2 regions of the Bradyrhizobium sp. USDA 4501 genome follow, and region 1 is predicted to be linked to the other one. Evidence: riboswitches for the same ligand, from Rfam matches in the RefSeq annotation. Region 1 holds a riboswitch; the other holds the start of a gene.

Region 1 (4,687 bases):
GGGTGTAGGCGAGGTCGATCAACAGATTGACCGCGACGTAGATACCCGACGTCAACAGGATCATCGCCTGGATCACCGGATAGTCGCGCGCCAGCACCGCATCGACGGTGAGGCGGCCGATGCCGGGCAGATTGAACACGCTCTCGGTGACGACGACGCCGGAGATCAGCAGCGCGAAGCCGGAACCGATCACCGTGATGACCGGCACGGCGGCGTTGCGCAGCGCATGGCGCAGCAGCACGCCGGTCTCGCCGATGCCCTTGGCCCGCGCCGTGCGCACGTAATCCTCGCCGAGCACATCGAGCATCGAGGCCCGCGTCATGCGTGCGATCAGCGCGACATAGATGAAGGAGAGTGTGCAGGTCGGCAGGATGAGGCGCTGGAAGAACGGACCGAAGCCGGCCGAGATGCTCTTGAAGCCCTGTACCGGAACCCAGCGCAGATCAATCGCAAAGATCTGGATCAGCACATAGCCGATGACGAACACCGGCACCGAGAAGCCGAGCACGGAAAGCCCCATCACGAAGCGGTCGATCCAGGTGCCGTGCTTCCACGCCGCGATCACGCCGAGGGGCACCGCCACCAGGATCGACAGGATGATGGTGGCCAGCGCGACCGAGATCGAGGGCTCGAGGCGCGGGACGATCATTTCGAGGATCGGCTTGTTCGAGATCAGGGAGACGCCGAGGTCGCCGTGCAGCAACTTGGCGATCCAGGTGTAGAACTGGATGTAGATCGGCTCGTTCAGACCAAGCGAGGTCCGAATGCGTTCGAGCTGTTCGGGCGTCGCGTTGTCGCCGGCGAGGATGGCGGCCGGGTCGCCCGGCGTCAGCCGCAGCAACAGGAACACGAACAGAGCCACCACGCCCATCACGGGAATGGCGGCGAGGATGCGGCGAAGCAGATATCCGAGCAAATTTGATCCGTTGGGTTGTGGTCGATGAAGTCCCCAGCGGGACCGTTGCACACCGGACCGTAGCACAGATGGTAGCAGACTCACGGTAGAACTTGAGCAAGTCCCATGCCATCGGTGCTGCGGATTTTGCGGTGCAGCTAATCAGTCCTGTTGGCCGCGATTATTCCTCCGGTGAAGTTCGAAGCAGTCCACTGGAAGGTGGATTGATTTCAGCTTTGCGGGCGTTGGCAGGCACGTCGAGCCCGGCACCGAACGTCGGCGCCATCGGCGGCGTGTCGAGGTCGCGCCAATCGTCGATCGCCTGGGCCACCATCTGCGCCGTCGCCGCCGACAGTGTCCAGCCGAGATGACCGTGGCCCGTATTGTAGAACACGCCCGGAATCCGTCCGGCGCGAACCACCGGCATCATGTTCGGCATCATCGGGCGCAAGCCCGCCCATGGCACGACTTTCGACGTGTCGATCTCTGGGAAATGATGCCGCACCCAGTCCACCAGCGGTTGAATGCGATCGGCGCGAATGTCGCGGTTGAAGCCGTTGAACTCGGCGGTGCCGGCGACGCGGAAGCGGTCGGCGCCGAGCCGGCTGGTGACGATCTTCGCAGCCTCATCGAGCAGGCTGACGGTTGGAGCATTCCGGCTTTGCGGCGCATCGAGCTGCACCGTGATCGAATAGCCCTTCACCGGATAGACATTGACGCGGTCGTTGAGCAGGCTGGCGAAGTGGCGGCTCGCCACGCCGGCGCAAATCACGATCCCGTCCGCCTGTAGCTGCTGTCGCGTCGCGACCGCAGCATCATGTGAAGCAGCTTCGTTCCAGCCGATGCGGAAGCCGTCATCGCCGTGTGCGATCGTGTCGACGTCGGCTTCATGGACGAAGCTCGCGCCACGGCGGATGCAGGCGTCGGCAAGCCCACGCGTGAATTTGTGAATATCGCCGGTCGCGTCCGACGGCGTGAAGAAGCCGCCATAGCAGGTTGTCTGCAGCGCGGGTTCGATGACGCGGATCTCGTCCGGGGTCACCGGCCGGCGGTCGAGCCCGCCTTGCTGCAGCAGCGTGTTGACCTTGAGGCCGGCTTCGAAGCCGGCCCTGTCGTGATAGACGTGCAGGATGCCGCGGCGTTCGAGATCGAAGGCGATGTTTTCGCGCTCTGCGATCGAGAACAGATGCTTGCGCGCTTCGATGGCGAGCTTCGTGGTCTCGATGGTGTTGCCGCGATAGCGCGTGATGTGGCCTACGAACTCGCCGATCCAGGAATATTTGTGCCAGCTCGGCTTCGGGTTCATCAGCAGCGGCGCGTCGCTTCTCAACATCCAGCGCAGCCCCTTCAGAATGGTCGCGGCGCTGTTCCATACCTCGGCATTGCTGGCGGAGAGTTGTCCGCCATTGGCGAACGAGGTTTCCATCGCGGCGTAGCGATGCCTGTCGAGGACAGTCACCTTGTAGCCGCGTTCAAGCAGGGCATAGGCCGTCGTTACGCCGGTGATGCCGGCGCCGATGATCGCGATGTGTGGCATGATAGTCGTCAGGCTCCCGTGGGTTAGAGTCGCCGAACCACCGGTGAAACCGGCATCGGCGCCCCATATGTCACGGTACCTGAGAGCTTGATCCGCATCGGGCTGTGGCCAGAAGCGAACTATCCCCTTCGGTGGACGTCATGGCCCTTGATGTGCGGCCATGTTCGTCTCTCTCCAGATCGTCCTGACGATACAGTCCTTTTGCCTGAGAGTTTCCGGGGCGGTTGCTCCGTCGGCGCCGAAGCCAACAACACGATTGTTGTCGCTTCGATCTCTCCCGCATCGTCGCGTTGAACGGCCGGACCGTAGGCGAAGCCTCAAAAATGGACAAGGCTAAATTTCGATCCGGCAGTGCCAACGTGTTGTGCAGTGCAAATCGATGTCAGTCCAGCGTCGCCAGCAGTGCCGCCATCAGGCGGCCGCGTTCGGCGAGGCTGTCGACCTCGATGTGCTCGTTGAGCGTATGTGCATCGGCGCCGCGAACGCCGAGGCCGTCGAGCGTGGGGATGCCCATCGCGCCGGTGAAGTTGCCGTCCGAGCCGCCGCCGGCGCTGCCGTGCGGCAGATCGAGACCCATCGCTGCAGCAAGGCCTTTTGCCTTTTCATAGAGCGCCATGGTGCCCGCATCGGGCTCCCACACCGGGCGGGTGACGCCGCGCGTCACCTTGAAGGTCACGTCGTTGGCGGTGCCCGACAGTGCCAGCATGCGCTCGACGCCACGGTCGAGATCGGCCTGGCGCTTGGCCATGCTGAGCGCTTCGCCGGTGCAGGTCGTCGCGACGCAATTGACCCACTGGCCGCCATGCACGATGCCGACCGAGAAGGTGCAGTCCTCGGTGGTCATGCCGTCGATGGCGATGATCTGCCGCGCCATCTCGCGGATCGCGGAGCGGCCGGAAGACAGCGTTGCGCCGGCATGGCTGGGCTTGCCGGTGGCTTCCAGGTTGAAGCGCGCGATCGCATAGCGGCCGGTGACGACGCCGTTGTTCGGACGGCCGGGCTCCGGCACCAGCACATATTTGTTGCGCGCGGCTTCCGCCTCGATGATGTCGCGCGTCGACGGCGTGCCCACCTCTTCGTCGGGGGTGAACAGCACGGTGATCGGCAGCGGGGTCGTGAAGGAGGCGCGCGCCAATTGCCTGATCGCCTCGATCGACAGGTAGTTGCCGCCCTTCATGTCGAAGATGCCCGGCCCGAAGCACTTGTTGCCTTCGCGCCGCCACTTCAGCTTCTCGATGGTGCCGACGGGGTGAACGGTGTCCAGATGGCCGGCGATCAGGATGCCGGGCTGGCCTTGTTTCGGATGGGGAAAACGGGCGCGGACGCAGCCCGCGAAGCCCTGGCGTCCGGCGATGCGCTCGATCGTCGCACCCATGATCGCCATCTCGCGGGCGGCGAGATCGAGCATGCGTTCGACCGCGGCGGCGTCCCAGGTCGGGCTTTCGCATTCCACCCAGCTGCGCAGGCCCTGCAGCATCGTTTCGGAATCAAAGGGGAGATTGGCGGGGTTCATCGTTGTTCTCTCTTGTTGTTCTGACGGCGCCGGCATCGCGCGCGCGTTACGAAAATCTCAGCCGACGATTTTGTAAAGCCAAAATCTGGCGCGCGGCCTCATTCGTTTGTGTACGTCCGATGCGACCTGAAACCGATTGACGCGCTTGGCGCTTGGTGCAAGTCTCGATTTCACAAGCCATACAGCATGTTAGTTCGCCTAAATAACGAACCACATGCATAACGAATAAGCCGGCTTTGACCAGTTACACGTCAGGAGAGATTGCATGTTCCCTATCTCGCGTTGGAAACACCGCACGCTAGCGGCCGCGTTGACGGCGCTCGCGCTGTCGTTCGCGCCGCAGGAATTGTCATTCGCGCCGCAGGCGATGGCCGCGGGCAAGACCATCACCGCGGTGATGCACTCGGATCTGCGCGTCATCGATCCGATCATGACCACGGCCTACATCACCCGCGATCATGGCTACATGATCTATGACACGCTGCTGGCGACGGATTCCAATTTCAAGATCCAGCCGCAGATGGCGGACTGGAAGGTTTCCGACGACAAGCTGACCTACACGTTCACGCTGCGCGACGGTCTGAAGTGGCACGACGGCGCGCCGGTCACCGCGGAAGACTGCGTCGCCTCGCTGCAGCGTTGGGGCAAGGTCGACGGCATGGGCCAGAAGCTGATGGACTTCGTCGCGAGCCTGGAGGCGACCGACGCCAAGACCATCACGCTGAAGCTGAAGGAACCCTAC
Region 2 (4,687 bases), 170 kb from region 1:
TGCCGATGTCACCGGTGCGGCGGACATGGGTGCCGCCGCAGAGCTCGACCGACCAGCCAAGCGCGTTCTGGCCGTGATCGCGGGCGCCCTTGCCCATCGACACGACGCGAACCTCGTCGCCGTATTTCTCGCCGAACAGCGCGCGGGCGCCGGCCTCGCGGGCATCGTCGACGCCCATGACCCGGGTCGTGACCTCGTCATTCTCCAGCACGACATCGTTGGCGATGTCCTCGATCCGGGCGAGCTCTTCCGGCGTGATCTGCTTCGGATGCACGAAGTCGAAGCGCAGCCGGTCCGGCGTCACCAGCGAGCCGCGCTGCGCGATGTGATCGCCGAGCACCTGGCGGAGCGCCTCGTGCAACAGATGCGTCGCCGAATGGTTGGCGCGGATCGACGAGCGCCTGGTGTGGTCGACCTCGAGCTGTAATGCGGTGCCGACACCGAGCGTGCCCTGCTCCACCGTGCCGAGATGCACAAAGAGATCGCCGGCCTTCTTCTGCGTGTCGGTGACGCGGAACTTAACGCCCTCCCCGGTCAGCACGCCGGTGTCGCCGACCTGGCCGCCGGACTCGCCGTAGAACGGCGTCTGGTTCAAGACGATCGCGCCGCTCTCGCCGGCCTTGAGGCTCGCGACTTCGGCGCCGTCCTTGATCAGCGCCGTCACCGCGCCTTCCGCGCTCTCGGTCTCGTAGCCCAGAAACTCGGTCGCGCCGAGCTTCTCGCGCAGCGGGAACCAGATCGCTTCGCTCGCCGCCTCGCCGGAGCCCGCCCAGGACGCACGCGCCTTGATGCGCTGGCGCTCCATCGCGTCGGTGAACGCCGCCTGGTCGACGCTGATACCGCGCGACTTCAACGCGTCCTGGGTCAGGTCCAGCGGGAAACCAAAGGTGTCGTACAGGGTGAAGGCGGTGTCGCCGTCGAACATGTCGCCCTTCTTGAGGCCGGCGCTCTTCTCGTCGAGCAGCGACAATCCGCGCACCAGGGTCTTGCGGAACCGCGTCTCTTCCAGCCGCAGCGTCTCCTCGATCAGCTTCTCAGCGCGCACTAAGTCCGGATAAGCCTGGCCCATCTCGCGGACCAGCGCCCAGACCAGCCGATGCATCAGCGGCTCGCTCGCGCCGAGCAGCTGCGCATGGCGCATCGCGCGGCGCATGATCCGGCGCAGCACATAGCCGCGGCCCTCGTTCGACGGCAGCACGCCATCGGCGATCAGGAAAGCCGACGAACGCAGATGGTCCGCGATCACCCGGTACGACGCCACGTTCCGCGCGTTCGGCCCATGGCCGAGCGCCGACGATGCCGCATCGATCAGGTTGCGGAACAGGTCGCTCTCGAACACGCTTTCGACGCCCTGCAAGATCGACGCCATGCGCTCCAGGCCCATGCCGGTATCGATCGAGGGACGCGGCAGCGCCACGCGCTCCTCCTTCGTCACCTGCTCGTACTGCATGAACACCAGGTTCCAGAACTCCAGGAAGCGGTCGCCGTCCTCCTCAGGCGTGCCCGGCGGACCGCCCCAGATGTGCTCGCCGCGATCGATGAAGATTTCGGAGCACGGCCCGCACGGGCCGGTATCGCCCATCGCCCAGAAATTGTCCGAGGTCGCGATCCGTATGATGCGGTCATCCGAGAAGCCGGCGATCTTCTTCCAGTGGCCCGCCGCCTCGTCGTCGTCGTGGTAGACGGTGACGAGCAGCTTGTCCTTCTTCAGCCCGAACTCCTTCGTGATCAGGTTCCAGGCCAGCTCGATCGCGCGCTCCTTGAAGTAATCGCCGAACGAGAAGTTGCCGAGCATCTCGAAGAAGGTGAGATGGCGCGCGGTGTAGCCGACATTGTCGAGGTCGTTGTGCTTGCCGCCGGCGCGCACGCATTTCTGCGCCGTGGTGGCACGCTGATAGGGACGCTTCTCGATCCCGGTGAAGACGTTCTTGAACTGCACCATGCCGGCATTGTTGAACATCAAGGTCGGGTCGTTGCGCGGCACCAGCGGCGACGAGGCCACGATCTCGTGCCCGTTCGCCTTGAAGTAGTTCAGAAATGTCGACCTGATGTCGTTGACGCTGCTCATGTTCATCCAATCGGAAAAAGTGGCCGGCCAGCCGCAAAAAGGCGTCATTTTCCGGCCGAACGCTTTTAGACATTGCCAGCTGCGGTGTCCAGAAACTGTGCAGGCGGATCATGGGCTTGCCGCGGCAGCACAAAGCCCATTGGATAGTTGCTGCAGCTGCGTTGACAGTCTTGGTGGCGCCGTGTTTTCTACCTACCTATACCTAGTCACGTCGGGAGAGACCGGCCTTACCGCCGGCGCCGAAGGAGCAACCGCCCCGGAAACTCTCAGGCAAAAGGACCGCGTGACGTCTGACATCTGGAAAGAGACGCTGGGGTTCGCCCCGATGCGTCCGCCGACGGGATAATACTCTCAGGCACAGCGACAGATGGGGCTTTCTGCAGGTTTCTCAAGGGGAAATAGGTCCCCGGCGGGAACCGCGAGGGCCCTGTGATGCTTGCGCGCGAAACCTCCCCGCTGAAACAGACCCCGCTGCACGCGCTGCACCTTGCGCGGGGCGCCAAGATGGTGCCGTTCGCCGGCTATGACATGCCGGTGCAATACGCGGCTGGCGTGCTGAAGGAGCACCTGCACACCCGCAAGGAAGCCGGCCTGTTCGATGTGTCGCACATGGGCCAGCTCGTGCTGAAGGCCAAATCCGGCAAGGTCGCGGATGCCGCGCTCGCACTGGAAAAACTGGTGCCGCAGGACATCGTCGGCATCGCGCCGGGACGGCAGCGCTACGCGCAATTCACCAATAATGACGGTGGCCTGCTCGACGACCTGATGGTGGCGAATTTCGGCGATCACCTGTTCCTGGTGGTCAACGCCGCTTGCAAGGCCGAGGACGAGGCGCATCTGCGCGCGAATCTCTCCGACGCCTGCGAGATCATCTCGCTGGCCGACCGCGCGCTGATCGCGCTGCAGGGCCCGAAAGCGGAATCGGCGTTGGCGAAACTTTGTGCAGATGTCGGTTCGATGAAATTCATGGATGCCGGTCCGCGCCGGCTCAGTGACGTCGACTGCTTCGTCTCGCGCTCCGGCTATACCGGCGAGGACGGCTTTGAGATTTCCGTGCCCGCAGACAAGGTGGAAGCCCTGGTCACCGCGCTGCTCGACAATCCCGACGTGTTGCCGATCGGGCTCGGCGCGCGCGACAGCCTGCGGCTCGAAGCCGGGCTGTGCCTCTATGGCCATGACATCGACACCACGACGACGCCGGTCGAAGGCGCGCTGGAATGGTCGGTGCAGAAGGTTCGCCGCAGCGGCGGCGCCCGCGCCGGCGGCTTCTCCGGCGCCGACAAAATTCTCGCGCAATTCGCAGATGGCGCTGCGCGCCGACGGGTCGGCCTGAAGCCTGACGGCCGCGCACCGGTGCGCGAAGGCGCCGCGCTGTTCGCCGATGCCGGCTCGACCGAGCAGATCGGCAAGGTGACCTCGGGCGGCTTCGGCCCGAGCCTCAATGCGCCGGTTGCGATGGGCTACCTGCCCACGGCCCTTTCCGCCGTCGGCACCACCGTTTTCGCCGAAGTGCGCGGCCAGCGGCTGCCGCTGAAAGTCGCCGCTACGCCCTTCGTCCCCAATACCTACAAACGCTGAACGCCAAAGGATCGACCCCATGACGACGCTGTACACGTCCGACCACGAATGGCTCCGCATCGAGGGCGACGTCGCCACAATCGGGATCACCGACTATGCGCAGTCGCAGCTCGGCGACGTCGTGTTCGTCGAACTGCCCAAGGTCGGCCGCAGCCTGAAGCAGGCCGAGGCCGCCGCTGTCGTCGAATCCGTCAAGGCCGCCTCCGACGTTTACGCGCCGATCTCCGGCGAGGTGGTCGAGGTCAACGACGCGCTCGCCGCCGAGCCCGCACTGGTCAATTCCGACGCCGGCGGCAAGGCCTGGTTCTTCAAGCTGAAGATTGCCGACAAGGGCGAGCTCGGCGGCCTGATGGACGAGGCCGCCTACGCCGCGCACACCGCCTAAAGGATCACTCCGAGGATCACGTCATGAACGCGCCCTTCAAGCCGATCAACGAAGCCGCCACCGATTTCGTCCGCCGCCACATCGGACCGTCGCCGCGCGACGTCAACGCGATGCTGGAGACGGTCGGCGCCGCGAGCCTGCAGGCGCTGATGAACGAGACGCTGCCGGCGTCGATCCGGCAGAAGGCGCCGCTCGATCTCGGCCGGGCGCTGAGCGAGACCGAGGCGCTCGCGCATATGGGCGAGCTCGCCGCGCAGAACCAGGTGTTCACCTCGCTGATCGGCCAGGGCTATTCCGGCACCATCCTGCCCGCCGTGATCCAGCGCAACATTCTGGAGAACCCGGCCTGGTACACCGCCTATACGCCGTACCAGCCGGAGATCAGCCAGGGCCGGCTCGAGGCGCTGTTCAACTTCCAGACCATGATTTGCGATCTCACCGGGCTCGACGTCGCCAACGCCTCGCTGCTCGACGAGGCGACGGCAGCGGCGGAAGCGATGGCGCTCGCCGAGCGGCACTCGCAGGTCAAGGCGAAGGTGTTCTTCGTCGACAAGGAGGTGCATCCGCAGACGCTGGCGGTAATGCGCACGCGCGCCGCGCCGCTGGGCTGGGCGCTGGTGGTCGGCGATCCCTTGACCGAGCTCGACAACGCCGAT

Evidence for each region. A riboswitch is a leader RNA that binds a small molecule or an ion and turns the genes downstream of it on or off. The one in region 1 is predicted to bind glycine.
Region 2: it holds a riboswitch for glycine, as region 1 does, so the genes downstream of both, gcvT (glycine cleavage system aminomethyltransferase GcvT) here and ACVWZM_RS36105 (D-amino acid dehydrogenase) in region 1, are expected to answer to the same signal.

What each region holds. Positions count from the first base shown of each region.
Region 1 is NZ_JBSSEX010000001.1:7,808,057-7,812,743, forward strand. Features, by position in the region: gene ACVWZM_RS36100 (ABC transporter permease) at 1-916, opposite strand, end outside; gene ACVWZM_RS36105 (D-amino acid dehydrogenase) at 1,077-2,432, opposite strand; glycine riboswitch at 2,501-2,609, opposite strand; glycine riboswitch at 2,616-2,722, opposite strand; gene ACVWZM_RS36110 (M20/M25/M40 family metallo-hydrolase) at 2,815-3,945, opposite strand; gene ACVWZM_RS36115 (ABC transporter substrate-binding protein) at 4,211-4,687, shown strand, end outside.
Region 2 is NZ_JBSSEX010000001.1:7,642,423-7,647,109, reverse strand. Features, by position in the region: gene alaS (alanine--tRNA ligase) at 1-2,068, opposite strand, end outside; glycine riboswitch at 2,271-2,359, shown strand; gene gcvT (glycine cleavage system aminomethyltransferase GcvT) at 2,501-3,646, shown strand; gene gcvH (glycine cleavage system protein GcvH) at 3,666-4,031, shown strand; gene gcvP (aminomethyl-transferring glycine dehydrogenase) at 4,055-4,687, shown strand, end outside.